One region of the Micromonospora sp. NBC_00617 genome, then DNA from elsewhere that is predicted to be linked to it. Evidence: riboswitches for the same ligand, from Rfam matches in the RefSeq annotation. Region 1 holds a riboswitch; each other region holds the start of a gene.

Region 1 (10,390 bases):
CGGCCGTGAGACAGCGGCCGATCTGTGGTTTCACCGAAGGGCCCCCTCGCGAGGGGGCCCTTCGGCACGTTCAGCCCCGGTTGCGGGGATGCTGCTTGGCGGTGCGTTCGTTGCCGTGGCGGTAGTTGCCGGTCCAGCGGGCCATCACCAGTTGCGGGTCGTCGTCGACCTCGGCGAGGAACTCCGCCGCCCGGGCGCCGCGCAGCGTGCCCGCCACCCGGCCGTGATGCGTGATCACCACCGTGCCGTCGGCACGCCTGTCGTACCGGAAGCCCTGTGCGGTTGCCATGCGACGAGGGTGCCAGGTCGACGCCGTCTCCGGCGACGCGATTTCCGGCCTGCGGGTCCCTGCGGAATCACGCGCCGCAGGTGGTGGCGGGCAGGCCGGGCACCGCGACCGGGGACCGACCACCCGGGCGGGCCTTGCCGGCCAGCACGGCGGCCAGGGCGGTCATCGACGCCCGACTGGAGGAGTACGTCGCCAGCAGCGTCGGCGACGTGGCCTTGGCCAGCACGTACGGGGTGTCCATGGCGACAGTGACCGCCGCGTCGGCACGCAGGTCCGTCTCCCCGTCCCCGTAGCCGACCAGGTGCACCACGGTCCCGCCGCTCGGCTTCACGGTCACGCCGGCCTTGGTCAACGCGGTGGTGAGCGCCGCCCGGGTGCCGTCGCGGCCGTCGGAGGAGGTGACGGTCACGGGCCCGCGCACCGCTTTGCCGCAGGCGCCCCGCAGCACGGTGACCGCACCGGCGGCCAACGCGTCCGCCGCCGCCCGGTGCGCCGGGGTGTTCAGCGTGGACATCGGTTCGATGGGGGCCGACGCCAGCCGGAACTTCATGGTCAGCACCCGGGTGACCGCGTCGACCAGCCGGGCGCGGGGCAGCGAGCCTCCGCGCAGGGCGGCGAGCAGCCCGTCGTACGCCTGGCCGACGTTCGGGGTCATGAGGATCAGGTCGTTGCCGGCGTTCAGCGCCCGGACGGCGGCCTCGCCGGGCGCCCAGCGCTTCGCCGGCGGCATGTTCATCCCGTCGGTGATCACCACGCCCTGGAAGCCGAGCTGGCCGCGCAGCACGTCGGTGAGCAGCTTGTGGGAGAAGGTCGCCGGGGTGCCCGGGTCGATGGCCTGCGCGTCCAGGTGGCCGGACATCACGGCCATCGCGCCGGCCTCGAACCCGGCGGTGAACGGTGGCCACGCGCCGCTCTGCAACGCCGCCGCGGACTGGGTGAGCACGGGCAGGTCCTGGTGCGAGTCGTCAGCGCTGTGGCCGTGCCCCGGGAAGTGCTTCAGGGTGGCCGCGACGCCGCTGGCCTGCAGGCCCCGGACCGCGCCGCCGACCTGCGCGGCGGCCTGCTTGGGATCGGCCCCGTACGACCGCGAGCCGATCACCGTGCTGCGGGTGGCCAGCACGTCGGCCACCGGGGCGAAGTCGATGTTGATGCCCAGCGCGGCGAGTTCGGCGCCGGCGGCCCGCCAGGCGGCCTCGGTCAGCTTCGGGTCGCCGGCCGCACCGGCGGCGAGCGCGCTGGGCAGGATGGTGACCCCGTCGGTGACCCGGGTGACGACGCCGTACTCCTGGTCGGTGCCGATCAAAAAGGGCGCCGGGCCGGCGGCCAGCCGTCCGGCGGCGTCCCGCAGCCCGGTGGTCAGCTCGTGGACCTGCTTGGGGTTGTCGACGTTGGTGGTCTCCTGGTTGCCCTTGGTCGGGTCGTCGGCGCTGAAACCGACCAGGATCAGCCCGCCGAGCCGGTACTTGGCGATCATCTCGGCGGGGGTGTCGACACCGGCGAGGGCCTGATTGCCGGCCGCGGAGCCGGTCGAGACCGTCGTGGCCGAGTCGCCGTACGCGTACGGCATCAGCACCTGCCCGACCAGGTCCTCGTCGGAGAGCGTCGCGACGAGGGCGGCGGCCCGCGCGGCCGGGTCGTCGGCCGGGGTCGCGGTGGGAGCGCTCGGAGCCGCCGAGGCGCCGGTCGGACCGGGCGTCGGGTCGGGCCGGTCCGGGGCGCCGGAGCAGCCGGAGACGAGCAGGGCGGTCAGGGCGGCGACGGCGACACCGGCGTGTCGTGGGCGAATCGGCACCCGCCCATCCCACCAGCTTCTCCCTTATCGGGGCAACTTGACCTTACCGGTCGCAGCGCCCGGAGTGGCTGGCCAGCAGGCGGTGGCGGAGGTCAGCCAACCCGGGTGAGCAACGTCACCGGCGCCCCGTCGCCGGCGTACCGGTAGGGCTCCAGGTCAGCGTCCCAGGCGGTGCCGAGCGCCTTGTCGAGGGCGTGCGACAGCGCCTCCGGGGCCCGGGCGGAGGCCATCAGCGCCCGCAGCCGGTCCTCGCCGAGTTGGATGTCGCCGGCCGCCCCGACAGTGGCCCGGAAAAGGCCACGGGCGGGCACGTACATGAAGCGCTCACCGTCGGCGCCGGGACTCGGCTCCTCGGTGACCTCGAAACGAATCATGGGCCACTGCCGGAGGGCAGCAGCCAGCTCGGCGCCCGTCCCCGGACGGCCGGTCCACCCGCACTCGGCCCGGCGGGCGCCGGGATCGACGGGCTGGGCCGTCCACTGCAGGTTGACCGGCGCGGCTAGGACGCGCGCGATCGCCCACTCGACGTGCGAGCACACGGCGAGCGGGGTCGAGTGGACGTATACGACGCCACGCGTTGGCACGGTGACCTCCCGGAGAGCGAGGTGCGTCTTCCCCTACGACCTCGTCCACCGGAGTGGTTGCTGTGCAACACATGATTACTCCTGTGACGGATGGTGCGCCAGGGAATCGGAAAAAACGCCTGCCGGAATAGCCGGACGGGTGGTCTCCGTTGCCGCTCAGGACACCGCGACGACCAGCCTGATGTCGTGGTCCTGTACAGTTCCATCGGCGGCTTCTGCCGCGTTACATCTTCGCGGGCCGGCCCCAGTGTCACCCGCACACAGCCCCCGGACGTCCAGTCCTCCCGTACGTCTTGCAAGGAGTACCTCCGTGGCGAGCAACACCTCTAAGACCGCGCGCGCGTCCGTCCGGGCCGGCCAGGCTGGCCAGGGTGGCGCCCTCAGCGTGCTGGGCGAGTTCAAGTACCTCATCCCGCTCAACGGCGGCAAGCACGCCTACGTGCGCAACCTGACCAACGGCAAGACCGCGCACCTGCGCACCGACTCCGACGCCTTCGTCGAGGAGATCCGGGTGCTGGCCGCCGCCGGCCACGCCGCCAAGATCCGGGCGGAGATCAACAACCTGGCTGCCGTTCACCCGAACGACGGCTGGGAGGCCACCGAGAAGCGCCTGGTCGCGGCCGGCGTCTTCGAGGGCTGAGCCCTCCCCCGCCACAGCACCAGCAAACCGCCCGCCGGGAGTTCCCGGCGGGCGGTTTCGCGTCCGGCGTTCAGGTCGGGTCGAGCAGGGCGACCTCGCCGGTGCTCAGGTCGTAGAGGCCACCCACCACCGCCACGCGACCGGCCGCGACCGGGCCGGCCAGCAGGTCGTCCGCTCGCAGCGCGTGGACCGTACGCCGGACGTGCCGGCGGATCGCCAGGGGATGCGCCGCCGGATCGTCGAGGCCGGCCTCGGTGATCGCCGGGGCGATCTCGTCGACCAGGTGGGCGAGCGAGCCGCCGGGCCGTTCCCCTGATCGCAGCGCGTCCACCGCCGCTCCCACCGCCCCGCACCGCTCGTGTCCGAGCACCAGCACCAGCGGCACGCCGAGCTGACTGACCACGTACTCGATGGAGCCGCGCACCGCGCGGTCGAGCACGTGCCCACCGGTACGGATCACGCAGATCGCGCCGAAGGTCTGGTCGAAGATCGCCTCCAGCGGCACCCGCGAGTCGATGCAGCCGAGCACCACCGCGTACGGCTGCTGGTCCCCGGAGGCGGCCGCCGCGGCGGTGACGTCGTGACCGTGCACGGGTTGGCCGCTGACGAACCGCCGGTTGCCGGCGAGCAGCTCGGCGAGCGCGGCGCGGGGCGTACCGCCGGCCTGCCGCCCCTGTCCCGCCGCCTCCATGCCGTTCAGCTTGGCTCGGCGGCGACGGCCACGGGCGGGGTCGGGAATGTTCGCCCGGCGCGATTGGCCTGGTGTTCCGGCGGGTAGCCGGTGTTACCGCCGGGTATCGGAGGAGCTGGTGATGCCTGGGCGGCCCGCGGAGGTGGCGATGGCGGAACGGTTCGAGGTCGGTACGCCCGACGGCGTACGGCTGCACGTGGAGGTCACGGGGCCCGCGGACGCTCCCGTCACGGCCGTCCTGCTGCACGGCTGGACGCTGGACGGGCGCAGCTGGCACCGGCAGGTGGACGCGCTCACCGCCGCGGCCGGCGACGCGGTGCGGGTGGTCGCCTACGACGCGCGCGGCCACGGCCGGTCCAGCTGCATGGCGTTGCCCACGGCCACCCTGGCCCAGCTCGGCGACGATCTGGCCGCCGTCCTCGACGCGGTCACGCCGGCCGGTCGGGTGGTCCTGGTCGGGCACTCGATGGGCGGAATGACGATCATGGAGTACGCGCACCGCCACCCCGACCATTTCGCCGCCCGTACGGCCGGCCTGGTCTTCGTCTCCACCACCGCCGAGGGGCACACGCACACCGTCTACGGGCTCTCGCCGCGCATCGCCCGGCTGATCCGGCTCGCCGAGACGACGGGCGCCGGTGTCCTGGCCCGGTGCGGCTCGTGGCGCGCGCCCCGGGCGCTGCTGAACGCGTTGCAACCGAGCATCCGGTGGATGCTCTTCGGCGACCGCTGCGATCCCTCCGACATCCGGCTGGTGACCTCGGCGGTGGCCCGCGCCTCGCTGCGCTCGATCGGCGGCTTCCGCGCCTCGATCGGCGCCCAGCACCGGCTGGACACCCTCACCGCGCTGGCCCACCTGCCGGCCGCCGCCCTGGTCGGTGACCGGGACCGGCTGACCCCACCGCCGTGCGCCGAGTCGATCGCCGCCGCCCTGCCGGCCACCGAGCTGACCGTCTGTCCGGGTGCCGGACACATGCTGATGATGGAACGCCCGGACGAGGTGAACGCCGCGCTGACCGGCGTACTGCGTCGGGTGCTCGCCGCGCCGGCGCGTGACGGGCACGACGCGAGCGCGACCGGGACGGGTCGCTGAGCACGTTCGCGCACCTCGGGCGCGAAGCGCCGGGCCCGGGGCCGTACCCTTCTGCGGTTGGCCCGCGCGGTTCGCGCCGCTTGCCGGCGACATCGAAGGAGCGTGCGTTGACCGACCAGACCGCCCTGGAGCAGGAGATCGCCGTCGAACAACGGCACCTCGACCGGGTGTACGCCCGACTGGCCGAGCTGCGCCAGTCAGCGGTTCGGGCCGAACGCGACGGCTACCGGATGGCGCGGGTCGGCACGTTCGGCGCGCTGGTCGAACGCGACGCGATGGTCTTTCACGCCGCGCAGCGGCGGCACACCCTCGACGCCGAGCACGAGGGGCTGGTCTTCGGCCGTCTGGACCTGCGCGACCGGCAGGTGCTGCACGTCGGGCGGCTCGGCATCCGCGACGAGGACGCCACCACGCTGGTCGTCGACTGGCGCGCGCCGGCCGCGTCCGCGTTCTACCAGGCCACCCCGGCGCAGCCGCTGGGCGTGGTGCGTCGGCGCACCATCTCCTCCCGCGCCGAGCGGGTCACCCGCATCGAGGATGACCTGCTGGACCCGGCCGCCGCGCCGGACGGGATGACGGTGGTCGGTGACGGCGCGTTGCTGGCCACCCTGTCCCGGGCCACCGGTCGGGGCATGCGCGACATCGTGGCGACGATCCAGCGGGAGCAGGACGAGGCCATCCGGTCGCCCGGTTCCGGGGTGACGATCGTCGCGGGCGGCCCGGGCACCGGCAAGACGGCTGTCGCCCTGCACCGGGCGGCCTTCCTGCTCTACTCCGACCGCAGCCGGTACGCCGGCGGGGGCATCCTGGTGGTCGGGCCGTCCACCGTCTTCGTCGAGTACATCGCCTCGGTGCTGCCCTCGCTCGGTGAGGACACGGCCACCCTGCACTCGCTGGGCACCCTCTTTCCGGGGATGACCGCCACCCGCACCGACCCGCCCGAGGTGGCGGCGGTGAAGGGCTCGCTGCGGATGCGCCGGGTGCTGGAGCGCGCGGCCCGCGACGCGGTGCCGGGCGGGCCGGGTGAACTGCGGCTGCTCTACCGAGGGACGCTGCTGCGGCTGGACCGGGCCGAGCTGGACCGGATCCGGGACCGCGCGCTGCACCGTGGCGCCCGGCGCAACGAGGCACGCCGGGCCGGCTTCGACGGTGTGTTCGCCGCGCTCTGGGCGCAGGCCCGTGCGGTGGGCATCACCCGGCTGCCGGAGCAGCGGGCCTTCGAGGGCGAGATCGCCGAGCGGCCGGAGTTCCGGGAGTTCCTCAAGGCGTGGTGGCCGCGCCTGCACCCCCGACACGTGCTCGGCTGGCTGGCTCGCCCGGATCGGCTGCGTCGGTACGCCGGCGGGATCCTCTCCGGCGCGGAGATCAGGCTGCTCACGACCGCTTACCAGAGCCTGGACACCGCGGGTCTGACCATCGCCGACGTGGCGCTGCTGGACGAGTTGGACGCGCTGCTCGGCAAGCCGATGCAGCCGGCGCGGGCCCGCCGCGACCCGTTCCAGCTCGCCGGGGGCGTGCGCGAGCTGAGCACCGCCAGCGACCGGCAGCGGGCCGCCCGCGCGGCGGCCCGGGAGCGTCCCGAGGACTACCGGGAGTACGCGCATGTGGTGGTGGACGAGGCGCAGGACGTCTCGCCGATGCAGTGGCGGATGGTCGGACGGCGTGGCCGCCTGGCCTCCTGGACCGTCGTGGGCGACCCGGCGCAGACCGCGTGGACCGGCGATCCCGAGGAGCTGACCCGCGCCCGGGACCAGGCGCTGGGCCGGCGCAAGCGACACGATTTCACGCTCACCACCAACTACCGCAACTCGGCGGAGATCTTCGCGGTGGCGGCGGCGGAGATCCGGCGGCTCTACCCGGACCTGTCGTTGCCGACCGCCGTCCGCTCCACCGGGATCGACCCCGTCGAGCTGGTGGTGCCGCCCGCCGGGTTGGAGACCGCGGTCGTGGGGGCGGCCACCGGCCTGCTGGCCGAGGTGGACGGCACGGTCGGGGTGATCACGCCGGTCACCCGCCGCGACGAGGTCGCCGGTTGGCTCGGCTCACTCGGCGCGGCGCGGCTGCAGGTGGTGACCAGCCTGGAGGCGAAGGGCATGGAGTACGACGGGGTGGTGCTGGTCGCCCCGAGCGAGATCCGTGCCGATCCGGGTTCCGGCGTACGCACGCTCTACGTGGCGCTCTCGCGGGCCACCCAGCGGCTCACCACCATCGACCCGACCGGCTGACCCGCGGGTTGCGGTGTCGACGGGTGGATCCCGCCCGTACAGTTGCATACATAGCGATGTGAACATACATTTGACCGGGTCCCGGGTGGCGACGGAGGGTGGATCTCGTGGGAGCAGGTCATGACCACCACCACGGGTCGGTCGCCAACGCCGCCCACCAGCACCGGGGCCGGCTCTGGGCCGCGTTCGGGCTGCTCGCCACCCTGATGGTGGTCGAGGGCGTGGCCGCCTTCCACACCGGCTCGCTCGCCCTGCTCTCTGACGCCGGGCACATGTTCACCGACGTGCTGGGCATCGGGATGGCGCTCGCCGCGATCACCGCCACCCGGCGGGCCACCGGCGACCCGCAGCGCACCTTCGGGCTCTACCGCCTTGAGGTGCTCGCCGCCCTGGCCAACGCCGTCCTGCTCTCCGGCGTGGCGGTCTACGTGCTGATCGAGGCGATCGGCCGGTTCGGCGACCCCCACGAGGTGCTGACCGGCCCGATGCTCGCGGTGGCCGTCCTCGGCCTGCTCGCGAACGTGGTCGCGTTCGCGCTGCTGCGCGCCGGCGCCCGGGAGAGCATCAACCTCCAGGGCGCCTACCTGGAGGTGCTCGGCGACCTGCTCGGCTCGCTCGGCGTAATCGGCGCGGCGCTGCTCATCGCGGTCACCGAGTGGTGGTGGGCCGACCCCTTGGTCGCGGTCGCCATCGGCGTGTTCATCCTGCCGCGCACCTGGCGGCTGGGGCGCGCGGCCGTCCGCATCCTGGTGCAGGCCGCGCCGGAACACCTCCAGGTCACCGCCGTGCACGACCGACTGGCCGCGGTGCCCGGCGTGGTCGAGGTGCACGACCTGCACGTCTGGACGCTCACCTCGGGCATGGAGGTGGCCTCCGCGCACCTGATCATGGCACCCGGCGGGGAGGTCGGCGCGGTGCTCACCGCAGCGCGTACCGCCCTGCGGGAGGACTTCCGCATCGAGCATGCCACGCTGCAGATCGAGCCCGCCGCCGCCCCGGGCGCCTGCGGGTCGATCGAGTGGTGATCGCTTATCTGACCAAAAGACCGGTTCGCCGTCATTCCCGGTGGTGACGCAGACACCTTCCGTCACATCGACTGCACACGTCCCACCTGCCCCGGTAGGCTCGTCCCCGGCCACCACCCGGCGGCGCCCTCCCGGCGCCGGTGGCGGCCGCCGCCTAATCACCCGAGAGGGCGAACCGGGGAACCATGTTCCTGGGGTGCATCCGCGCCAGCGGTAGGGATCTTCCGTCCCGAACCCGTCAGCTAACCCGGTCGGCGGCTGACGGAAGGACATGCGTAGTGGCACCAGCACGACCACCCGCCGCCCGACTCGCGGCACTGATCGTCATGATGGTCACCCTCGGCGTCGCGCTCCCGGTGGGCGCCGCCACCGCCGCTCCCCCCGGCGGCCTGCGGGCCGCCGCGGCGCCCGACGGCGACGAGGAGGGCGGCACCCCCGCGCTGCGGGCCCAACTGGAGGCCGCCAGCAAGGGCTACCTGGACGCGAAGCGCGCCCTGGACACCTCCGTCCAGCGACAGCAGCAACTCGCGGCCAAGCTGAAGACCACCGAGGCCGAGATGATTGTGCGCAACGGCAAGGTCGGCGAGATCGCCGGCGTGGCGTACCGCACCGGCCGGCTCAGCACCGTCTCGGCGCTGCTCAACACCAACACCCCCGAGGGCTTCATGGACCGGGCGGCCGCGCTGGACGTGGTGGCCGCCAACGAGGACCGGGTGCTGCGCGACCTGCACGCCACCCGGGACGAGGCCAACCGCACCCGCATCGCCCTGGACGGCGAGATCCGCGAGCAGCGCAAGCAGGTCGAGGTGATGGCCAAGCGCAAGGAGCAGGCCGAACGGGCCCTGACGGTCGCCACCAGCAAGCCGCGCACCACCGCCGCCGACACCAGCTCCAACCGGGGCACCTCCACCGCCAACGCCCAGCCCGCGCCGCGCAACTCCGACGGCTCCTGGCCATCCGAGTCGTGCAGCATCAACGACCCCACCCCGGCCAGCGGCTGCATCACCCCCCGCACCCTGCACGCCCTCAACCAGGCAAAGGCCGCCGGCTTCACCCGGTACGTCTCCTGTCACCGCTCGGGCGGCTCCGGCGAACACCCGAAGGGTCGGGCCTGCGACTTCGCCGCGCAGAAGGGCGGCTTCGGCGGGGACGCCACCGGCGGCGACAAGACGTACGGCAACAACCTGGCCGCCTACTTCATCCGCAACTCCGACCGGCTCGCCGTGCTCTACGTGATCTGGTACCGGCAGATCTGGCTACCCAGCAGCGGGTGGAAGTCGTACAGCGGGGGGAACGGCGACCCCTCCAGCGATCACACCAACCACGTACACCTGTCGGTGTACTGACCCCACCGGTGGCCGGCGCACCTCGACAGGGTGCGCCGGCCCCGGGTACGTCAGCGGACGTACCCGGGACGTCGCCGGCGGTCGGACGACCCGGCCGGGCCGGGCCGGCAGCATGTCGGGCATGCCGCGAATCCCGCCCGCCACCCGCAAGGCGCTGCTCACCCTGCACCTCGTCACCTCGCTCGGTTGGCTCGGGGCCGACCTGGTGCTGCTCACCCTCGGCATCGCGGCTCAGCGCGGCGCCGACCCGGCCGTGGTCTATCCGGTCGCCGGGCTCGTCGGCACGGTGCTGTTCGCGCCGCTGAGCGTGCTCGTCTGGCTCGTCGGCGTCGCCAGCGCGCTGCTCACCCCGTGGGGCCTGGTGCGCTACCGGTGGGTGCTGGTCAAGCTCGTGATCACCACGGTGATGGTCGGGCTGGTGCTATTCCTGCTCACCCCGAACCTGCGGCACGCGAGCGCGCTGGGCGCCGCCCTGCCCGCCCGGGATCGCGCCGACCTGGTGATCGCGCCCGCGGTGTCGACCAGCCTCATGATCATCGCGACCGTGCTCTCCACGTACAAGCCCTGGGGCCGTCGCCCCGCCCGCCCCACGACCGCACCCCGCGCAGCGCAAGATCGCGTAACAACAACGAAGTAGTGGCCACCGCGCCGCAGGACGCCACTACATCCAGGATCGAGCACGATCATGCCGCGAGGCGGCGAGCG
Region 2 (10,390 bases), 2.1 Mb from region 1:
GCGAAGGCGCTGCTGGTGCAGGAGGTGGCGGCGGCGAACCGGTGCGAGGCGGTCTGGTCCGACGATCTCGGTTTCACCACCGTGCTGGGGTGGCCGGCGGATCTCGTGGCGGTGGAGCTGCTCTACACCTCGCTGCTGGTGCAGGCCACCGCCGCCATGCTGCGCGGTCGCACCGAGCGCCGGCCGGGGTCCGGCCGGCGGACGAAGGTGTGGGACGAGTCCTTCCTCAACGCGTTCGCGCTGCGGATCGGTGAGCGGCTGCGCGCGGCCACCGAGGCGGCCGACCAGGCGGCCGCCGAGACGGCCGGGCCGGAACGCCTGCTGCCGGTGCTCGCCGCACGTGGCGAGGCGGTCCAGGAGCGGCTGGGCGCCCTCTTCCCGGGCGTCACCCGGCACCGGCTCAGCGTCCGCGACGCCGAGGGCTGGTCGTCCGGCACCTCGGCGGCCGACCGGGCCGCGCTGGACGTCGGCGGCGGCCACCGGCCCCGACAGGTGCCGGGCCGAGGCTGATCCGCACGGCGTGGGACCACCGCCGGAGAGGGTTTCTGCGATTTTCTTCGGTACGCGGTAGGGAACGGGGTGTCGGCTCCGACCCTCCGGTGAGCCGCACCCCGCCCCGGGGAGCGACCAGCCAAGCGAGGAGCATCGCCGTGAAGTACATGCTGCTGATCTGGAACCGGCCCGGCTTCACCGAGGAGCTGACCGAGCAGGACCGCACCGCCCTGTTCGGCGAGGTGGACGAGATCATGAAGGAGCTGACCGAGAGCGGCGAGCTGGTCGGCGGCCAGGCGCTGGCCGACCCGTCGCAGACGCAGACGGTTCGACTCGCCGGCGGTCATCCGGAGATCGTCGACGGGCCGTTCATGGAGAGCAAGGAGCAGTTCGCCGGCTACCTGACCGTCGACTGCGACAGCCCGCAGCGGGCCGCCGAGATCGCCGCCCGCTGGCCGGACGTGCGCTTCGGCGGGGCGATGGAGGTCCGCCCGATCATGGAGCAGGCCGGGACGGAGATGTGACCGACGACCGGACGGTCGAGGACCTGCTGCGCACGCTCGCGCCGCAGGCCCTCGGCCTGCTGGTCCGCCGGCACGGCCAGTTCGACAGGTGCGAGGACGCGGTCCAGGAGGCATTGCTCGCCGCCGCGACGCAGTGGCCCGGACAGGGCGTACCGGACAATCCGCGCGCGTGGTTGCTCACCGTGGCCACCCGCCGGCTCACCGACGAGTGGCGCAGCGAGAGCGCCCGCCGGAACCGCGAGGTGGCGGTGGCGCTGCGCGAGCCGGCGTACGCCCAGGTGGCGCCGGCGGCCGACGCGGAGCCGGCGGTGGCGGACGCCGACGACACCCTCACCCTGCTCTTCCTCTGCTGCCATCCGGCGCTGGCGCCCTCGGCGCAGGTGGCGCTGACCCTGCGGGCGGTCGGCGGGCTCAGCACCGCCCAGATCGCCCGGGCGCACCTGCTGCCCGAGGCGACGATGAGCCAGCGGATCCGGCGGGCCAAGCAGCGGATCGAGGCCGCCGGGGCCCGGTTCCTGATGCCCGGGCCGGGTGAGCGCGGCGAGCGGCTGCGGACGGTGCTCCGGGTGCTCTACCTGATCTTCAACGAGGGGTACACCGCGTCCAGCGGACCGGACCTGCGACGGGCCGAGCTGACCGGCGAGGCGATCCGGCTGGCCCGCGTCCTGCACGGGCTGCTGCCCGACGACGGTGAGGTGACCGGTCTGCTGGCGCTGATGCTGCTCACCGACGCGCACCGGGCGGCCCGGGTCGGCGAGGACGGCGAGCTGGTGCCGCTGAGCGAGCAGGACCGCGCCCGGTGGGACGGCGGCGCCATCGCGGAGGGAGTAGCCCTGGTCACCGAGGCGCTGACCTGGTCGCCGCCCGGCCCGTACCAGCTCCAGGCGGCGATCGCGGCGGTGCACGCCGAGGCGCCGACGGCGGCGGAGACGGACTGGCCGCAGATCGTGGCGCTCTACCGGCTGCTCGCCCGGGTCGCCCCGAACCCGATGGTCACGCTCAACCAGGCGGTGGCCGTGGCCATGGTGGACGGGCCGCGCGCGGGCCTCACCCTGCTCGCGCCGCTGGACGCCGACGAGCGGATGGCCGGGCACCACCGGCTCGCGGCGGTCCGGGCGCACCTGCTGGAGCTGGCCGGGGAGCCGGGCGCGGCGCGGGAGGCGTACCTGACGGCGGCGCGCGGCACGACGAGTCTTCCCGAGCAGCGTTACCTGGAGCTGAGAGCCGTCCGGCTGGCGGGCCGACCGTGGCACCCGTGAGCTGGCGCGTGTCGCGCTGACTGACCACGGCACGGCCCCGGTCGCCGCAAACTGTCGCGCGGCGACCGGGTTGTCGGTCAGCTCGACACGTCGACGGCCGGGCAGCGGGCACCCCGGGCGGGCACCACCTGGCCGATCAGGTAGGCGTCGACCGCTCGCCCCACGCAACCGCTGGTGGTGTAGCTGCCGTGGCCCCAACCCTCCCGCACCACGGCCCGGACCTGGTCGGGGAACAGCTCCGCGTAGCGCTGACCGAGCAGGGTGCCGTACGAGCAGCCGTGGAACGTCAGCCGCCGTTCGCCGAGCGCGGCGCGGACGGCATCGAGGTCGCGGGCGGCGCTGGTCGTAGAGCGGCCCGGTGCGCGCCCGACAGGGGGATCTCAGGCTTCACGGCCCGGACACACAGCACGCCGGGCCGGTGAATATCACCGGCCCGGCGTGCGGGTTACGTCGTACGTCAGCTCTTGAAAGCGTCCTTGATCTTCTCGCCCGCCTGCTTGAGCTTCGCCGCGGACTGGTCTGCGCGGCCCTCGGCCTCCAGCTGCTCGTTGTCGGTGGCCCGACCGGCGCCTTCCTTGAGCTTGCCGGCCGCGTCCTCGCTGGCGTTGTTGATCTTGTCATCGATACCCATGTGCCAACCTCCATTGCGAGCGTCGCTACGACCTCAGCAGTACCCCCGCGGTCCACCGCCCAACCATCACCGCCGTGACAATCCGCGATCGGCGGCCGAACGGAACCGGCGCAGGCGCAGACTGTTGGCCACCACGAAGACCGAGGACAGCGCCATCGTGGCACCGGCGATCATCGGGTTGAGCAGGCCCGCGGCGGCCAGCGGCAGGGCCGCCACGTTGTAGCCGAAGGCCCAGAACAGGTTGCCCCGGATGATCCCGAGCGTGCGCCGGGACAGCCGGATGGCGTCCACCGCCGCATCCAGGTCGCCCCGGACGAGGGTGAGATCGGACGCCTCGATCGCCACGTCGGTGCCGGTGCCCATTGCCAGCCCCAGATCGGCCTGGGCCAACGCCGGCGCGTCGTTCACCCCGTCACCGACCATCGCCACCGACCGCCCCTGCGCCTGGAGCCGCCGGACGACGTCGACCTTGCCGGCGGGCAGCACCTCGGCGATCACCTCGTCGATGCCCACCTCGGCGGCGACCGCCTCGGCCACGGTGGGGTTGTCGCCGGTCAGCAGGACCGGGGTGAGCCCCAGGGCGCGCAGCCGGGCCACGGCCGACCGGCTCGTCGGCCGGACCACGTCGGCGACCGCGAGCACGCCCCGCGCCCGTGCGTCCCAGCCGGCGACGATCGCCGTACGTCCGGCGGCCTGCGCGGCACGCACGGCCAGATCGACCTCCGGCGGTACGTCGACACCGCGCTCGCGCAGCAGCCGGAGCCGGCCGACCAGCACGGTCCGACCGTCGACCGTGCCGGTGACGCCCAACCCTTCGAGGTTGGCGAAGTCGGTCACCGGGGGCAGCGCGCCGGCCTCGGCGGCGCCGGCGGCGACCGCGCGGGCGATCGGGTGCTCGGAGGCGGCCTCCAGCGCACCGGCGAGTCGAAGCAGCTCGGCCCGGTCCTCGTCGCTGGCCGGCACCACGTCCACCAACGTCATCCGGCCGGTCGTCACGGTGCCGGTCTTGTCCAGCACGACCGTGTCCACCCGGCGGGTCGACTCCAGCACCTCCGGTCCCTTGATCAGCACGCCGAGCTGGGCGCCGCGACCGGTGCCGACCAGCAGCGCGGTCGGCGTGGCCAGGCCGAGCGCACACGGGCAGGCGATGATCAGCACGGCCACGGCGGCGGTGAACGCGGTGGTCGGCCCGGCGCCGGCGCCGAGCCACCAGCCGAGGGTGCCCACCGCGAGGGTGATGACGATCGGCACGAAGACGCCGGAGATCCGGTCGGCCAGCCGCTGCACGGCCGCCTTGCCGCTCTGCGCCTGCTCGACGAGGTCGGCCATCCGGGCGAGCTGGGTGTCCGCGCCGACCCGGGTGGCGGTGACGACCAGCCGGCCACCCGCGTTGATCGTGGCGCCGACCACCCCGTCGCCCGGGCCGACCTCGACCGGCACCGACTCGCCGGTCAGCATGCTGGCATCGACGGCGGACGTGCCCTCGTCGACGACCCCGTCGGTGGCGATCTTCTCGCCGGGGCGGACCACGAACCGGTCACCGACGACGAGCCGGTCCACCGGGATCCGGGTCTCCACGCCGTCGCGCAGCACCGCCACGTCCCGGGCACCGAGTTCGAGAAGGGCGCGCAGGGCCGCCCCGGCGGTCCGCTTGGATCGGGCCTCGAAGTAGCGGCCGGCCAGGATGAACACCGTCACCCCGGCGGCCGCCTCCAGATAGATGTTGCCGGCGCCGTCGGTGCGGGTGATGTCGAAGCGGAAGGGGTGCGTCATCCCGGGCATCCCGGCGTCGCCCAGAAAGAGCGCCCAGAGCGACCAGCCGAACGCGGCCAGGGTGCCCAGCGAGACCAGGGTGTCCATGGTCGCGGCACCATGCCGCAGGTTAGTCCACGCGGCCCGGTGAAACGGCAGCCCTCCCCAGACCACCACCGGGGCGGCGAGGGTCAGCGAGAGCCACTGCCAGTAGTCGAACTGCCAGGGCGGCACCATGGCCAGCAGGACCACCGGCACGCTGAGCACCGCCGACACCCACAGACGGGTACGCGGCCCGCGCAGCGGGTCGACCGGCTGCTCGGTCGCCGGCGGAGCCGGCAGGGCCGCCGTGTAGCCGGTCTTCTGCACCGTGTCGATCAGGTCGTCCGGGGTGACGCTGTCGACGTACCGGACGGTGGCCTTCTCGGTGGCGTAGTTGACGGTGGCGCTCACCCCGTCCATCCGGTTCAGCTTCTTCTCGATCCGGGCGGCGCAGGCGGCGCAGGTCATTCCCCCGATGGCCAGCTCGATCCGGTTCGGCGCCTCGGGCAGTGGTCTGCTGGTGGTGGTCATCGTCTGGTCCCGTCAGTTGTGCCCGTGGCCGGGGGCGCCGTGCTCGGTCGGCGCCGGCCCGCTCGGGGTAAGGTCGCCCCCGGTCGAGGCGGTGCCGACGACGACGGTGAACTCGGCGGTGTGCACCCGCCCGCCGTGCCGGAAGTCGAGGTAGAGCCGGTAGCTGCCGGCCGACGGCACCTCGGCGAAGAAGGTGATCTCCGGACCGGACCGGGTGCGTCCGTCGCCGGGCGTTCCGTCCGGGTGTACGTGCAGGTACGCGAGATCGCCCCGGCGCAGCGCCACCAGGTGCCCGTACGCCCCCAGGTAGGGCTCCAGGTCGGTGACCGGTCGCCCGTCGCGGCTGACGCTCAGGGCGAGTGCCGAGGTACGGCCGGGCTGCGGCACACCGGCCAGGGTGACGGTGTAGCCGTCGACGGTGGTGCTGCTCGCCGGGGCGGGCAGCGGTCGTTCGGTCAGCTCACCGGGGACGGTCACGTCCACGCCGAGGGTCAGCGCCTCGCCCCCGGTGGGCGTGAAGTCGGCGAATGCCCGCCACTGCCCGGGGCCGTCCAGCGGGGTCTCGACCCGCCAGGTGCCGTCCGGGGCGAGGTCGGGGTGCACGTGGTGGAAGCCGGACAGGTCCCGCCGGGCGACGATCAGGTGCATCCGCTTGTCGTGCGCCACGTCGTACCTGGTCACCGGCCGGCCGTCCGGCCCGCCGATCCGGAAGGCGAACTCGCCCGCCGGGGCGGCGACCGGAACGAGCGTGTAGCCACGGTCGGAGACGAGCAGGCCGCCGGGAACCTGGTCGGTCACCTCGTCCTGCACGGTGGAGCCCGGGGTGTGGGCGGCGCCGCCGTCGGGCCGACCCTCGGCGACCGGGTCGACCACCCGGCCGACCCCGTACGCCGCGCCGAAGACCGCCGCGAGGCCGAGGGCGAACCCGCTCATTCTGGTCACGGTGTTCATCCCGGGCCTCCCGCTCACGCCTCGACGAGGTCGTAACCGGCCTCGTCGACCGCGGCCCGGACGGACTCCACGGCCACCGGCTGCTCGCTGGTGACGGTGACCCGGCCGGTGGCGAGATCCACCTGCACGTCGCGCACCCCGGCGATGGCGCCCACCTCGGCGCTGACCGCGCTGACGCAGTGCCCGCAGGTCATGCCCCGCACCTGGTACGTCGTGTCGACCATTGAATCGCTCCCTTCGTCGTCCGTCAGCCTATACCCCCCAGGGGTAAGGGCGAGGCGGACTCGTGACCGGTCCGGTACCGGTACCCGGTGGGGGTATCGGACACGCGGGACGTTACCATACCCCCCAGGGGTACGCTATCCTCGTCGCCATGACCGCACCCACGCCGATCCGCGGGTACACCGCCAGCAAGGACCAACTGCTCGCGCGGCTCCGCCGCGTCGAGGGGCAGGTCCGGGGCATCGAGAAGATGGTCGACGAGGACCGTTACTGCATCGACGTGCTCACCCAGATCTCCGCGATCCAGGCCGCGCTCGACAAGGTGGCCCTGGGTCTGCTCGACGGGCACGCCCGGCACTGCATGCACGAGGGCGCGGCCGAGGGCCGGGCCGACGAAATGGCCACCGAGATGATGGCGGCCGTCGGCCGGCTCATGAAGCGCGGTTGAGGGCCGGCTCCTGAAGCGCGACTGAGGGGCCGACTCCTGACGGGCCGAGCCGTGGGCCGGTCCGGCCCGGAGTGGCGCGCCCCGCGCTCCGGTGGACGGCGCGCGGGCGGGCGCGTCCGACACTCCGCCACGACCTGCGACCCCCGGCCCGGCTGACTAGCATCTCCGACGATGGCTCAGCGGACCCCGCCACGCAGTCCGGCATCGGCACCGCCACGATGCGGTGCTGCCGCCGCCCACCAGCCGGGCCGGCCTGTCACTGCCCGTGGTCGTCGCGTCGTCAACCAGCAATTCGATGCGCTCGTCACCGCGTTCGTCCGGCGGAGGTGAACCGCCCGGCCCGTCGGCACGTACCCCGCACCGGATCGTTGGGAGTTCTCGCATTGGGTTCCGACCACAGCCATACCGCCCGCCCCGCCCCGCCCCGGGTCCGGCGGATCCTCGTCGCGACGGTGGTGCCGCTCTTCGTGGCCACCGTCGTCGCCGCCGTGGTGCTCTGGCCACGGGACGGGGCGCCGCAGACCGGCGGCGGCACGGACGCGCCGCGCCACCACGGCACGGTGACCCGGGTGGTGACCGAACCCTGCCCACCGTCGGCCAGCCCGGAGGGCACGCCGGCCACCGGGCCGTGCGGGACGGTGGACGTACGGGTCGAGGACGGGCCGAGCGCCGGCCAGCAGGTGCGGACGCCCGTCCCCGCCGGACCCGGCGCTCCACGGGTCGAGGTCGGCGACGACGTCGTCCTGGTCGAGCTGGCCGACCCGGCCGATCCCGCCACCAGCAGCTGGAACATCGCCGAGCATCAGCGCGGAACGCCGCTGGTGTGGCTCGCGGTGGTCTTCGCCGCCGCGATCGTCGCGTTCGGCCGGTGGCGGGGCCTGGCCGCGCTGGCTGGGCTGGCCGCCAGCTTCGCCATCCTGCTCACCTTCGTGTTGCCAGGCATCAGCGCCGGCCGGTCACCGCTGCTGGTGGCGGTGGTCGGCGCAGCCCTGATCATGTTCGTGGTGCTCTACCTGACACACGGAGTGACAGCGCAGACCTCGGTCGCGGTGCTCGGCACCCTGGGCAGCCTGGTGCTCACCGGCGTGCTCGCGACCATCGCCACGGCCGCCACCCGGCTCACCGGCTTCGGCAGCGAGGACGCCACCACGCTGTCGATGTTCCAGGCCCATGTCGACCTGCGCGGCCTGCTGCTCGCCGGGATCATCATCGGCTCACTCGGGGTGCTCGACGACGTGACCGTCACCCAGGCCGCCACCGTCACCGAGCTGGCGAACGCCAATCCCGGTCTGAGCCGGCTACAGCTCTACCGGGCGGCCACCCGGGTCGGCCGGGCGCACATCGCCTCCACGGTCAACACCATCGTCCTGGCGTACGCGGGTGCGTCACTACCGCTGCTGCTCCTGCTCACCGCCGACACCCGCCCCCTCGGGCAGATCCTGACGAGCGAGTTCCTCGCCCAGGAGATCGTCCGCAGCGCGGTCGCCACGCTCGGCCTGATCGCCGCCGTACCCCTCACCACCGGGCTGGCCGCCGTGGTGACCGCGGCCGGGTCGACGCCGGCGCAGGGCGCGGACGCCGACGTCCTGACACCGCGCCCCCGTCCGGACCGGACGGAGGCACTGGCCGCCCTCAGCTCCCCGCCGCGGGGCCGGCCCGACGGGCCCGACCCGGAGCGGAACGCACCCCCACCCACCGCCACCACCGCGTGGCCAGAGCCGAACAGGAGCACTGATACGGCATGGTGAGACTCCTCAGCGTGACCGGATCGGGCATCCGCCCTGAGAACCGCGTCACTGCTCACTCAACGCCATGGCGAAATGACACTTTTAGTCGGCATCAGGACGTAGCTCAGGCGGTGGATTCTCGGGTAACCTCGCTGCCGGCCACCGACGAAGGCGCGCAGCGGCGCCTGCGGTGCCACCGCCCAATCGCCAACCGGCGAGCCGGGGACCCAGGTACGTGGGGTGAATCCGCGACAGCGGTAGGGGCCACTTCCGCTCCGAACCCGTCAGCTAACCCGGTCGGCGGTCGACGGAAGGGAACATTGTGACGGCACCCCTACGCCGCTGGTTGACACCCGTGGTGGCCGTGCTCGCTGCGCTGACCGTGTTCGCCGGACCCCTCCCGGCCCACGCCGCCCCGACGACCCCCGCACCGTCCGGGCACGAAGAGGAAGACGAACCCAAGCTCCTCAACGACGTCATCGAGCAGACCAACCGGGACTACGTGGCGGCCAAGTCCAAGCTGGACAAGTCCAAGAAGCGGCAGCTTGAGCTGGCGGTGGAGGTCGAGCGGGCCAAGGCCGACCTGGAGGCGCTGGCCCCGCAGGTCGGGCAGATCGCCGCCCAGTCGTACCGGACCGGACGGATCGGCGCGATCGCGATGCTGCTGGAGAGCGACGCCCCGGACTCGTTCGTCCGGCGGGCCGCGGCGCTCGACGAGATGAACATGGTCAACGAGAAGAAGCTCGCCGAGGTCAACACGGTCAAGTCCCGCGCCGAGCAGGCCAAGCTGGCCCTCGACGCGGAGGTCCGCGAGCAGCAGAAGCAGACCGCCCTGATGGCGAAGGACAAGCGCGACGCGGACAAGGCCCTCGCGCTGGTCGGCGGTCAGGGTTTCACCGGCGGCCTGGTCGACGCCGTCTCGCCGGTCGCCCGGATCGCCCCGGGTCGCACCGCCGACGGTGACTGGAAGCCCCAGTCGTGCAGCGAGGACGACCCCACCACCTCCGGTTGCGTCACCCCGCGCACCCTGCACGCGTACAAGGAGGTCAAGCGGGCCGGGTTCAACCGGTTCGTCGGCTGTCACCGCAACGGTGGCCCGTACGAGCACCCGAAGGGCCGCGCCTGTGACTGGTCGTTGCAGAAGAGCGGCTTCAGCCCGTGGCACAACAACGACACCCGCATGTACGGCAACAACGTCGCCGCGTTCCTCATCCGCAACGCCGACCGCCTCGGCATCTACTACGTGATCTGGAACCGGCAGATCTGGTTCCCGGCAACCGGCTGGAAGTCGTACAGCGGGCCGTCGAACCACACCGACCACGTGCACATGTCGTTGCTCTGACTCGGCGTCACGAAGTCCGAGGGCCGTCCCGCTACCAGGCGGGGCGGCCCTCGTCGTATCAGGCGGCGGCGGAAGCTGCCGGGGCGTCCGAGGCGCCGGGCGCGTCGGACGGCGCGGCACCCGCCGGTTCGGGGGTCACCGGGCGCACCACGCCGGCGGCGAGCCGGTACGACATGCCCACCACCGCACACCGCCCCTGCGCCACCTCGTCGGCCAGCACGGGCGACTGCCCGAGCAGCGTCTCGACGGTCTGCGCGATGTGAATGTCGACGATGCCGTCGATGTCGTCCACGCCCTCGGCGGTGGCACGTCGCAGGCTGGGCAGCACCGCGTCGACCACCGCGGGAAGGTGCCCCGGGGGCGCGACGCCGGTGGCGGCCGCCTCGCGGGCAGCCTGCACGGCACCGCACGAGTCGTGGCCGAGAACCACCACCAGTGGAGTGCCGAGCACGATCACCGCGTACTCCAC
Region 3 (10,390 bases), 3.4 Mb from region 1:
GGTCCGCCCCGGCGCTGAGTCACCGGGACACGCGTCCCGTCGTCGCGCCCTGTCGATCCGCCAGCTCCGACCCCGCCGATCCGTGGCCCGCCGTGGCCACGTCGCCGCCGGGGCTCCCCCGCTTTGCTCTCCCCGAGGAGCCGACCGTGGAGACTGCCGTCTTCTACCAGTTCGTGACCGAGGTGCCGCAGGCCGCCGCCATCTGGTCGACCCTGTTCCTGCTGGCACTGGGCGTGCTCGCCGTGCTGGTCGCCCGCCTGGGGGACCGCCCCGCGGACGACCCGGTCCCGGCCGCGCCGACCGCCCGCGAGGTGGCCGCGGCCGAAGCCGACGACCTGCGCCGGTACGCCGAGGAGGTGGCCGTCGCCGCGACCGGCGCCGCCAAGACGGCACGGCGGCGACGCGATGCCTGGCTCACCGCTCAGGAACACGTGGAGCGGGCCTGGCTGGGGTACGACGAGGCGGACACCGCCGCCCGCCGCTTCGCGGGCTCTGGCGCGCTGCCCACCCCGCACACCCCGCGGACACCCGCCGAGTACGCCTCCCGGGAGCGCTACCTGCACCGTGCGGCGATGGCGGCGTACTGGCGGGGCGATCTGACCATGGCGCAGCTCGGCGACGTGTTCGCCCACCGGCGCGGCTGGGATTCCCGGCGGCACCCGGTCGAGCAGGAGGTGCTGCTCAGCCGGGCGATCCGGGACGCGAGACTGGCCGACTACCAGGCCGCCGCCACCGCGGAGCGGGCCGCCTGGCGGGACGCGGAACTGGCCGCCGAGTCGGCGCGCACCCTTGCCGAGGAGGCGTACGCGGCAACGGCGCGGCTGCGGCCCAGCCCGGCCCTCGCCCGACCCGGGGCGAGCGGGGCGTCCCGTCCCACCCTCGTGGCACGGTGGCGCCCGGCTAGCGCGAGTTGAGCCTGATCCGTTACGTGAGCCCGGTCACGTCGTTCGGGAATCGGGCGTCCGACGCGTTGTGCGCGATATTTCCCGTGATTGTGGCGCGTTATCGGCGACCTGTCCGGTTGTCGCCCGTAGGCGTCTCCGTAACCGGTTGTCCCATCGAGTCGCATCATCGGCAATACGCGCAGAAATTGCCGCACCGAATCGGGTTTACGCAGGCGAACCTGGCTTGGCAGGCTGCGAACAGGCCAGTACTGTCGTCCCGTCCGGCGCGGTAACCGATCGCAACAGGCGACGCCGCGCCGACCCGCTCAATCGTGATTAACGAACCGGGGACCCATCAGTAAGTCTGGGGTGAATCCGCGAGCCACGGCCCGCGGTAGGGCGATCTTCCCGCCCGAATCCGTCAGCTAACCCGGTAGGCGGTGTCGGAAGGAGTTCCAAACCCGTGCAGCACCTTTCCACCCCTCGGTTGTTCCCACGCCTCCACGGTGCAGCGGTGCCCCCGCTCATCCGTCCAGTGACGGTGAGCTGACCCCCGGGTCATCGCCTTTCCCGCCCGGTCCCGCCGGGCGTTTCCCTGAGCGGTTCACCATCCGCGGACCACTGTCCGCGCGCTGGCGCCTGCCCGGATACCGGTCCGGCCCGTGGGTGTGCCGCTCTCCCCCCGATCCGTGGAGGACCCCGTGAAGCACACCATGCAGCGTCAGCTCCGTCGCCTGGCGACCGAGCGCCCATACCAGATCGTCGCCACCTCCGCCGCGGCCCTCGTGATCGCCACTACCACCGGCGCCCTGCTCACCGGCGCCGACGACGCGCCGGCCAGCCACCGCACCGCGACCACTGTCGCCGAGATGCGCAGTGACACCGCCGTTTCCGTCGGCGACGCGCGCGACGCGTCCCCCAGCGCCGCGCCGACGACCGCCGCCCCAGCCACCAGCGCCGCGTCGCCCGCCGCCAAGGCCAGCGCCAACCCGGATCTGACCCGTAAGCCGCAGCCGCCGAAGCCGCCCGCGACCAAGGTGCTCGACTACGACTACGAGGCGCAGAACACGTACTACAACTGCGGCCCCGCAGCCACCCGCAACGCGCTCAGCGCCACCGGCATCGACCGCACCCAGGAGGAACTCGGTGCCGAGCTGGGCACCACCGAGATGGGCACCAACTCGGCCGAGGACACCACCCGAGTGCTCAACGCCGAGGTGAAGGGCTCCCCGTACCGGACCCGGATGTTTGCCGGCGCGCCCAGCCCGGCCCAGATGGACCGGCTCCAGGCCGATGTGGTCAAGGCCATCACCGACGGCCGGGGCGTGGTGGCCAACGTCGTCGGCGACGCCACCGACACCGACGGCGGCTGGCACTCCTACGGCGGCGGGCACTACGTCGCTGTCGTGGGGTACAAGGACAACGGCCGGACCGTGCGGATCGCCGACTCGGCGAACCCGGCCGACCCGTCCTACTGGATCACCACGATCGACCTTGCCAACTGGATTGCCACCCGGGGGTACTCCGCCTGACCCAGGCACGTAGACCGCCGCGGGCGTCGTCCCCCACAAGGGGCCGGCGCCCGCGGCCTCATTCCGGCAGCCGCCATCGACGACTCTCGTACCCGGCCGCGAACCGTGGCAGACTGCGGCCGTGGTGGATGAATCGGGTGGCCGCACCGGTCGCCGGCCGGTCCTGCTGCTGCTGCACGGGATGGGGGCGACCGGAGACGTCTGGCTACCGTGGGCGCCGTTGCTGGAGCAGCACTGGCCGGGGCGGTGGCTCGCACCGGACCTCGCCGGCCACGGCTGGTCGGCCCCGTTGCCGTCGTACTCCTATGCTGGTTTCGCCGGCCGGATCGCCGACGGCCTCGCCCCCGACGACCGGCTCGTCGTGCTCGGGCACTCGCTGGGCGGGGTGGTCGGCCTGGCGCTGGCCGCCCGCGCCGCAGGGACACCTGTGGACGCGGTGGTCGGGCTCGGCATCAAGGCGCTCTGGTCGCCCGCTGAGCTGGCCCGCGCCGCTGAGCTCGCCGCACGCCCGGTGAGCTGGTTCGCCAGCCGCACCGAGGCGGCCCGCCGCTACCTGCGCGTCTCCGGGTTGGTCGGCCTGGTCCCGCCGGATCATCCGGTGGTGGACGCCGGGTTGCGTCAGGTCGACGGCCGGTGGCGCCTCGCCATGGACCCGACAGCCTTCGGCGTCGGCGAGCCCGACCTGGCCCCGTTGCTGGCGGCGACCGACGTGCCGGTGGTGCTGGCCCGCGGGGAACACGACCCGATGGTCACCGACGAGCAGCTCAAGGCGTACGGCGTACCTGTCGCCACGCTGCCCGGTCTCGGCCACAACGCACACGTGGAGGACCCGGCGGCCGTGCTGGCGCTGCTCGACCCATACCAACGTGGGTGAGCTGGATGACGCGGATGCGGTGGCTGGTCACCTGGCTCCGAGTGTCCGACGGACCCGGCCGGCGACGGTCTGCTTGATCCGCTCGCGCAGCGACTGCGCGTGGAGGGTCCTGACCTTTTCCTGGAGCGTCCGCGTTTCGTCCCGCAGCCACTGGATGCGCGTCAGCAACTCCTCCGGAGGGTAGGCGGAGACCGGCCGGACCGCAGGGGGTAGACGGTCTGACGGACCTGCTCGTCGAAGCGGATGGCGCTGTCTCCGTCGGCGAACGAGAGGCCGAGGTCGTGCTTGGCGAGGAACGCGGTGATCCGCGCGAAGCGCTCCTTGTGGCCCTCGTTCAGGGCCGTGTAGTCGGCTTCCGCATAGAGCTGAGCAGCGTCGACGTCGGCCGGCACATCGCGCAACAACCGGTGCGGGATGTCGAAGTATCGGGCCAGCTCCAGGGTGCGCGAGTCGTGCGCCAGCAGATAGCCGGGGATGCCCGAGATCAGCGCCGTGATGGTGCCGTGGATCCGGGTGCCGAAGGCGAAGTCGAACCCGGAGAGATACTCCATCCAGGGCCACGGGTCCATGGACATCCGCACCTTGTCCTCGACGAAGAGCGGGTGCGAGGTGTGGATCGGCATGTCGGCGGTCATTCCCCGCAGCTTCGGCGCGTCGCCGTAGAGCAGGGTGCCGAGGGTGTAGAGGTCCTGTGCCACGTAGCGCAGGTTCGGGTAGCGCCGGTGGTGGTGCAGGACGAGGGGGGCCAGCGCCTTGACGTACGGCGAGATGACGAACGCGAGCCGGTCGTCGATGCCCAAGGTCGCCTTCGTCTTCTCGATGCGCAGGCTGTCGCCGTGCAGGAACATCGACGGGCAGCCGATCTGCTCGACAGCCGAGAAACCCAGCTTGCGGAGGTAGTTCTCGGTGATCTCGCCGCGTACGCCGATGCTGTGCGAGTGGTCGAGCACCGCCGCCCGGCAGAATGCGCTGACCGGCTCGTCGATCGGGCGGAGCTGCTCCAGGTCGCCGTCCACGTCGGTCTGCGCCCCGACTCCGAGCACCACCACCGGGATCTTCAGCCGTTCGATCAGCCGAGCCATCGGCGTCAGCCGCTTTGCGTAGTCATGGCGGAACGCGTTGGCCAGTGGTATCACGAAGACGTCGTACTTCTCGTTGATCTCGTCGGCATCGCGTGGGTCCGCCCGGAAACGCGACGGGGTGATCTCAGCCGCGGAGGTGGCCAGTAGCTTGTGCGCGGCGTGGCTGAAGACCAGATTGCCGGTGTTCTTACCGATCCAGTCCCGCTCGTACGTCTCCTCGGCGCTGAGGACGTCGAACGGGCCCTTGCGGGCGCGCAGCAGGATCCGCTGATGCTTCGGTGGCTCCACCTCTCGTCCGGCGGCGGTGGCGTCCGACCCCGGAGATCGTCCGGCAATGTTCCGGGAGGTGGCACATCTTCACCTCCAGGCCTCGCGATACTAGGCCACCGTCCGGCCGGTGCCCGCACGCGGCGAGCGTGCCGCCGTCGCTGTGCGGAGCAGCTTGTGGGAGGCGAGCCGGCCCGGCGGCTCAGGTGGTGGGGGAGACCGGCACCAGGTCCGGCTCGACCGGCCGTCCGGGAGGCGGCGGGCTCCAGTCCGGCTCCAGCTCGCACCTGGCGGCGTCCAGGAACGCGTCGGCGTACGACTCGGCCGGGAAGTCACCGAGGTAGCGCCGCCGGGTCGCCCAGCGCCCCGGTGCCATCGGATCGGCGCCGAGCAGCTGGCCCAGCACCTCGTCCAGGTTCGTCATGTCCCGGTGCAGCACGTAGCCCGCGCCGGCCAGCGGGAACCGCTCGGTGAACCGGTCACCCTCGCCGCCCATGTCGGTCACCGCGAAGGGCTTGCCGGAGTAGAGGTAGTCCGAGATCACCCCGGAGACATCGGAGATCAGCGCGTCGGAGCGGTTCACGCAATCCACCAGGCTCAGGTCGCGGCCGGCGGTGCCCCAGACGTGCGGCCGGCCGGTCCGCGCCCGGTCCGCCGCGAGCAGCTCGGCCAGCCGACCCAGCTGCCGCGCCGACGCCGGGTTCTGCGTGGTGTACGGGTGAGCGCGCAGGATGACCGTCGCGCCCCGGTCGAGCAGCTTGCGCAGCATCGGTTCGGCCACCGGCAGCGAGCAGTAGTCCGCGTCCGCGTGGTGTCCCGTCCAGGTCGGGGTGTAGAGCACCGTGCGGGGTGCCTCGGCAGCCAGGGGCTGCGGGCGTACGTTGATTGCCTCGACCTGCGGGCGGCCCACTATCACGAACTTCTCCGCCGGGATCTGCACCCCGGCCCGGGCGTACCGGTCGATTGCGGCCGGGCCGGCCACGAAGATCCGGTCGAAGATTCCCGACACCGGGTTGGCGCTCGGCGCCTTGTCGCTGTCGCCGTGGTGGAGCTGAATGTGGGTGAGCTGGGTGAAGCGGATGCAGTGGCTGTTCTTCGCACCGTGGTTGACGTAGAACGCCACCCGTAGGCTCGGCGCCAGCGCCTCGTCCATCGCCCTCAGGGTGGGGCAGTAGACCACTGGCGCATCGGTGGCTGCGGCGATCGGGGCCAGGAACTCCGGCTCCCTCAGCACGACCATGAACGGCCGGCCGATCCGCTCCAGGTACGGCAGCCACATGGTGACCTGGTACTCCGAGCCGGTAGGCGCGGAGAAGTAGAGCAGGAACTCCGGCTGGTGCCCGCGCAACGCCCGGCCCACCGCCCCGCCGCCTGCCGGCGGCCGGAACCGGCGCCGGGCCAGACCCAGCGCGATCGTGCCGGCGCCGGCGCCGACCAGCAGGGCCGCCGCGAGAACGACCAGGGCCGGCATGGTCGCCGCGGCGGCCAGCGCCACCACGGCGAGGAGCCCGAGCAGCGCGTCGCCGAGGTGCGTGGCGATCGGCGCCGTCCAGGACCGCACCGGCAGGTTGGCCGCCTGGATCTCCTGGTTGCCGGCGTGCCGCAGCGGGCCCACCAGCAGCACCAGCCCGAGCAGCACCAGCGCGGCGGCGGCCAGTGCGGGGTCGAACCCACCGTCCAGCCGTCGGGCGTAGCCGACCAGGACGGCGGCGGCGATCAGTGTCGTCTCAGCGGCGGTGTCCGCGCCCTTGCGGATCCGTCGCTCAGCGGCGGTGGCGACGAGGGCGGCGACCGCCAGCGCCAGCCCCCAACCGGTCGCACCGGTCAGCGCCACGACCAGGAAGGCCAGCACGGCCAGCCCGATGCTCAGGCACCGTGCGATCAGTTTCCGGACCAGGTCACCACGCATGTCGCTCCGTTCACCATCGTCCCGGTCAGCAGTGTTCGGCCGTCAGCCGACGGTCGCCGAGGCGGCATTGATCTCGTCGGCCACCCGCGGCGTCTGGGCCGGCACGGCCTGCGCCGCTTCGCCCGGCGCCCGGCGCACGTCGATGACCTGCCCGGTGAGTTCCGAGATCAGCACGTCCAGCGACGACTGGGCGACGGTCTCCGCGGCGAGCAGGGTGTGCTCCGGCTCCTCGCCGAAGGCCCGCGTCCGCATCGGGGTGGCGGTCCGCTCCGGGTTGATGCAGTTGACGCGTACGCCGACGTCGGCCCATTCGTCGGCGAGCGCCTGGGTGAGGTTGACCAGGGCGGCCTTGGTGGCCGAGTAGAGCGCGTAGCGGGCCCGTCCCCGGGTGTAGGAGCTGGACGTGTAGAGCAGCAGCTGGCCCTTGGTCTGCTCGAGATACGGAAGGGCCTGGCGGGCGATGGTCACCGGGCCGACGAAGTTGACCTGCAACAGCCGGTCCATCGTCTCCTCGTCCATCTCGGCGAGGGCGCCCTTCTCCAGGATCCCGGCGGTCACCACCACGTGGTCGATCCGGCCGGTGGCCTCGAAGGCGGTCGTCAGCGCGGCCTCGACGTCCCCGGCCCGCTCCACGTGGGTGCCGGTGCTGGAACGGCTGAACGGGAAGACCTGGGCGCCGTAGCGCCGGGCCAGCTCGGTCAGCTCGTGGCCGATGCCGTAGCTTCCGCCGAACACGACGATGGTGCGGCCGGTCAGCTCCTCGCGGTAGCTGCGGTGGTCGGTCAGCCGGGGCGCCTGCGCCGCGGCGAGCTGGAAGAGCTTGTCCGCCAGGTGCACGTCGACCGGGTGGGTGACCTTGATGTTCTCGTCCGAACCGTCGATCACCTTGATCGGCGTGCCGGGCAGGTAGCGCAGCACCACGCCGCAGTCGTCGGTGGCGGCGAAGTCCGGGTCGCCCTCGGCGATCCGGTACGCCTCGCGGATGGTGCTGGAGCGGAACGCCTGCGGGGTCTGCCCGCGGCGCAGGGTCGAGCGGACCGGAATGCCGGTGATGCAGTCGTCGGCGTCGACCTGGATGATCGTGTCGGCCGAGGGGATGGCCACGTCGACCGCGGAGTACGTCCAGAGGGCGTTCACGCACTCCCGCACGATCCGGGCGCTGACCAGCGGGCGTACCGCGTCGTGGAAGAGGATGTTGACGTCGTCGTCACCGATCGCGTCCAGGGCGAGCCGGGTGGTCGCGTTGCGGGTGTCACCGCCCTCGATCACCTTCGTCACCTTGCGGAACCCGGCCTGCGCCACGACCCGCTGGGCGTCGGCGAGGTGGCTGGCGGCCATCATCACGATGATCTCGTCGATCTCGGGGGCGGCCTCGAAGACGGCGAGAGTGTGCTCGATGATCGGCTTGCCGGCGATCTTCAAAAGCTGCTTGGGGATGCCGAGCCCGAGTCGTTCGCCGGTGCCGCCGGCCAGCACCACCGCCACCGTCCGGCTGGGTAGCCAGGACGCCGGCGGAGCTGCCGACGCGGCGTCCGGGACGGGGGCCTGCTGGTGGGTCATTGCCGATCCTCACTGATCCACTGGTGCTGCGAGCTGCCAACGCCGGTTCCGGGCTCCCACCACCGTCGCGGCGGGAGCCCGGCGTGCGTCACCTGCTGGCCATGTAGTCCTCGTAGGCCTTGGTCACCTCGTCGGTGGTGCCGTCCATCCGGATCTGGCCCGACTCCAGCCAGATCGACCGCTCGCAGGTGTCCCGGATCGAGCCGATCGAGTGGCTGACCAGGAACACCGTACCGGCGTCCGCGCGCAGCTCCCGGATCCGCTGCTCGCTGCGACGCCGGAACCGGGTGTCGCCGGTCGCCAGCGCCTCGTCAATCAGCAACACGTCGTGCTTCTTGGCCGCCGAGATCGAGAAGCGCAGCCGGGCCTGCATGCCCGAGGAGTACGTCCGCATCGGCAGGGAGGCGAAGTCGTCGCGCTCGTTGATCCCGGAGAAGGAGAGGATCTCCGGGGTCATCTTGCGGACCTGCTCGGGACTCATCCCCATCGCCAGACAGCCGAGAGCGACGTTGCGCTCGCCGGAGAGGTCACCGAGCAGGGCCGCGTTCACCCCCAGCAGGGACGGCTGGCCCTGGGTGAAGATCCGGCCGCGGTTGACCGGCATCAGCCCGGCGATGGCGCGCAGCAGGGTCGACTTGCCGGAGCCGTTGCTGCCGATCAGCCCGACCGCCTCACCGCGGTACGCGGTGAAGCTGACGCCCCTGACCGCGTGCACCTCACGCAGCGTCGGCCGTTGCGGCTGCCGGGAGATGATGCGCCGCAGCGCGGCGACGGGGGAGCCGGCGTTGCCCGACCCGGCACCGTAGACCCGGTAGATGAGGTGGGCGTCGTCCACGATCACCGTGGGGATCCGCTCGCCAACGGCCGTGGTGGCCGCGTCCGCCGGTACGTTGAGCTGCTCAGCCACGACCGTACTCCTGTTCTCCGCGCCAGAAGTAAACATATCCGCCAATACTGACCACGGCCGCCCAGGCGACCGCCAGCAACCAGAGTCGCGGCGCCGACGAGGTCAGCGGCGCGTTCTCCAGCAGCGCGTGCCGGACCAGCTCGATGTAGATCAGCAGTGGGTTGAACTGCACGAGGGTGGCCAGCGCTGCCGGCAGGTTCTGCTCGAACACCTTCACGCTGTAGAGCACTCCGGAGCCGTACATCCAGGTCCGCATGACGAACGGCATGATCTGCTTCATGTCGGTCAGCTTCGAGCCGAGCCGGGCGAGGATCAGCGACAGGCCGATGTTGAAGATCGCCTGGAGCAGCATCGCGGGCACCAGCAGCAGCCACTCCAGCGTGATCGGCTCGCCGGTGATCAGCACGATCGCGATCAGCACGACCATCGCCGTGACCAGGTTCTGGAACTGGGTGATGGTCACCGCGATCGGCAGGCTGGCCCGGGGGAAGTGCAGCGCTCGGATCAACCCAAGGTTGCCGGTGATCGCCTGGGTGCCGCCGAGCGTCACCGAGCTGGTGAAGTTGAAGACGAACAACCCCACGCAGAGATAGGCGATGAAGTTCGGCACCGACCTGCTGGTGCTGAGGATCACGCCGAAGATGAAGTAGTAGACCGCCGCGTTGGTCAGCGGGGTCAGCACCTGCCACAACTGGCCCAGCCGCGCCTGACTGAACGTCGAGACGAGCTTGGCGTTGGCGTACGCCGTGATGAAGTGCCGATAGGACCACAGTTGCCGCGTGTAGAGGCCCAGCCCGGGTCTCGCTCCGGCGACGCTCAGGCCGTGCCGGGCGGCGAGTTGCGCCCCGGTGAGTCCCGAATCGGCGTCGGCCACCGCCGTGTTGGACATGTGAAGGCGCTCCGATCTTGTTGTGGGTGCTCGACGGCAGAGCGCGGCCCGCACGCGGCGCGTCGCTTCGTCGTTGCGTGGAAGGTAGTGGACGATACGTCGCGACGCAACCGTACCGTCGCTGCGGTACATTGTCCCACGTGACGACCGAGAAGAGGCGTGCTCCGGTGGGCGCGGCGGTGCTGCGTGGTGAGATCACCACGGCCATCCGCCATGCCCTGATGCAGGAGCTCGCGGCGGTCGGTTACGGACGGCTCTCCATCGAGGCGGTCGCCCGCCGGGCCGGTGTCAGCAAGACGGCGATCTATCGGAGGTGGAGCTCCAAGCCGGAGCTGGTCCTCGAGATCGTCTCCTCCGCGGCAGGGCAGGGCGTGCCCCTGCCGGACACCGGCGATCTCCGAGGTGACTTGGAGATCCTATTCATGATCATGGCCAGGGCGCTGCGTCACCCGCTGGCCGCGCAGATCATTCCGGACCTGCTGGCCG

What was found. Region 1 has a riboswitch for cyclic di-AMP ahead of OG505_RS01080 (coiled-coil domain-containing protein). Riboswitches for the same ligand answer to the same signal wherever they lie in the genome.
Region 2: it holds a riboswitch for cyclic di-AMP, as region 1 does, so the genes downstream of both, OG505_RS24330 (coiled-coil domain-containing protein) here and OG505_RS01080 (coiled-coil domain-containing protein) in region 1, are expected to answer to the same signal.
Region 3: it holds a riboswitch for cyclic di-AMP, as region 1 does, so the genes downstream of both, OG505_RS16730 (C39 family peptidase) here and OG505_RS01080 (coiled-coil domain-containing protein) in region 1, are expected to answer to the same signal.

Annotation. Positions count from the first base shown of each region.
Region 1 covers NZ_CP107751.1:220,722-231,111, reverse strand. Annotated here, with positions in the region: gene OG505_RS01120 (hypothetical protein) at 71-289, opposite strand; gene OG505_RS01115 (glycoside hydrolase family 3 protein) at 357-2,081, opposite strand; gene OG505_RS01110 (DUF3145 domain-containing protein) at 2,174-2,665, opposite strand; gene OG505_RS01105 (hypothetical protein) at 2,976-3,305, shown strand; gene OG505_RS01100 (carbonic anhydrase) at 3,376-3,996, opposite strand; gene OG505_RS01095 (alpha/beta fold hydrolase) at 4,145-5,089, shown strand; gene OG505_RS01090 (HelD family protein) at 5,197-7,314, shown strand; gene OG505_RS01085 (cation diffusion facilitator family transporter) at 7,422-8,339, shown strand; cyclic di-AMP (ydaO/yuaA leader) riboswitch at 8,481-8,612, shown strand; gene OG505_RS01080 (coiled-coil domain-containing protein) at 8,618-9,685, shown strand; gene OG505_RS01075 (hypothetical protein) at 9,807-10,322, shown strand.
Region 2 covers NZ_CP107751.1:5,289,397-5,299,786, forward strand. Annotated here, with positions in the region: gene OG505_RS24275 (DUF2786 domain-containing protein) at 1-510, shown strand, start outside; gene OG505_RS24280 (YciI family protein) at 660-1,016, shown strand; gene OG505_RS24285 (RNA polymerase sigma factor) at 1,013-2,275, shown strand; gene OG505_RS24290 (alpha/beta hydrolase) at 2,353-2,487, opposite strand; partial or broken gene OG505_RS24295 (alpha/beta fold hydrolase) at 2,473-2,622, opposite strand; gene OG505_RS24300 (CsbD family protein) at 2,733-2,906, opposite strand; gene OG505_RS24305 (heavy metal translocating P-type ATPase) at 2,973-5,231, opposite strand; gene OG505_RS24310 (hypothetical protein) at 5,244-6,182, opposite strand; gene OG505_RS24315 (heavy-metal-associated domain-containing protein) at 6,197-6,406, opposite strand; gene OG505_RS24320 (metal-sensitive transcriptional regulator) at 6,556-6,852, shown strand; gene OG505_RS24325 (YibE/F family protein) at 7,236-8,600, shown strand; cyclic di-AMP (ydaO/yuaA leader) riboswitch at 8,767-8,897, shown strand; gene OG505_RS24330 (coiled-coil domain-containing protein) at 8,902-9,921, shown strand; gene OG505_RS24335 (carbonic anhydrase) at 9,980-10,390, opposite strand, start outside.
Region 3 covers NZ_CP107751.1:3,658,753-3,669,142, reverse strand. Annotated here, with positions in the region: gene OG505_RS16740 (hypothetical protein) at 1-18, shown strand, start outside; gene OG505_RS16735 (hypothetical protein) at 147-914, shown strand; cyclic di-AMP (ydaO/yuaA leader) riboswitch at 1,198-1,339, shown strand; gene OG505_RS16730 (C39 family peptidase) at 1,574-2,416, shown strand; gene OG505_RS16725 (alpha/beta fold hydrolase) at 2,538-3,290, shown strand; partial or broken gene OG505_RS16720 (polysaccharide pyruvyl transferase family protein) at 3,318-4,660, opposite strand; gene OG505_RS16715 (CDP-glycerol glycerophosphotransferase family protein) at 4,842-6,548, opposite strand; gene OG505_RS16710 (SDR family NAD(P)-dependent oxidoreductase) at 6,591-8,108, opposite strand; gene OG505_RS16705 (ABC transporter ATP-binding protein) at 8,197-9,051, opposite strand; gene OG505_RS16700 (ABC transporter permease) at 9,008-9,904, opposite strand; gene OG505_RS16695 (TetR/AcrR family transcriptional regulator) at 10,084-10,390, shown strand, end outside.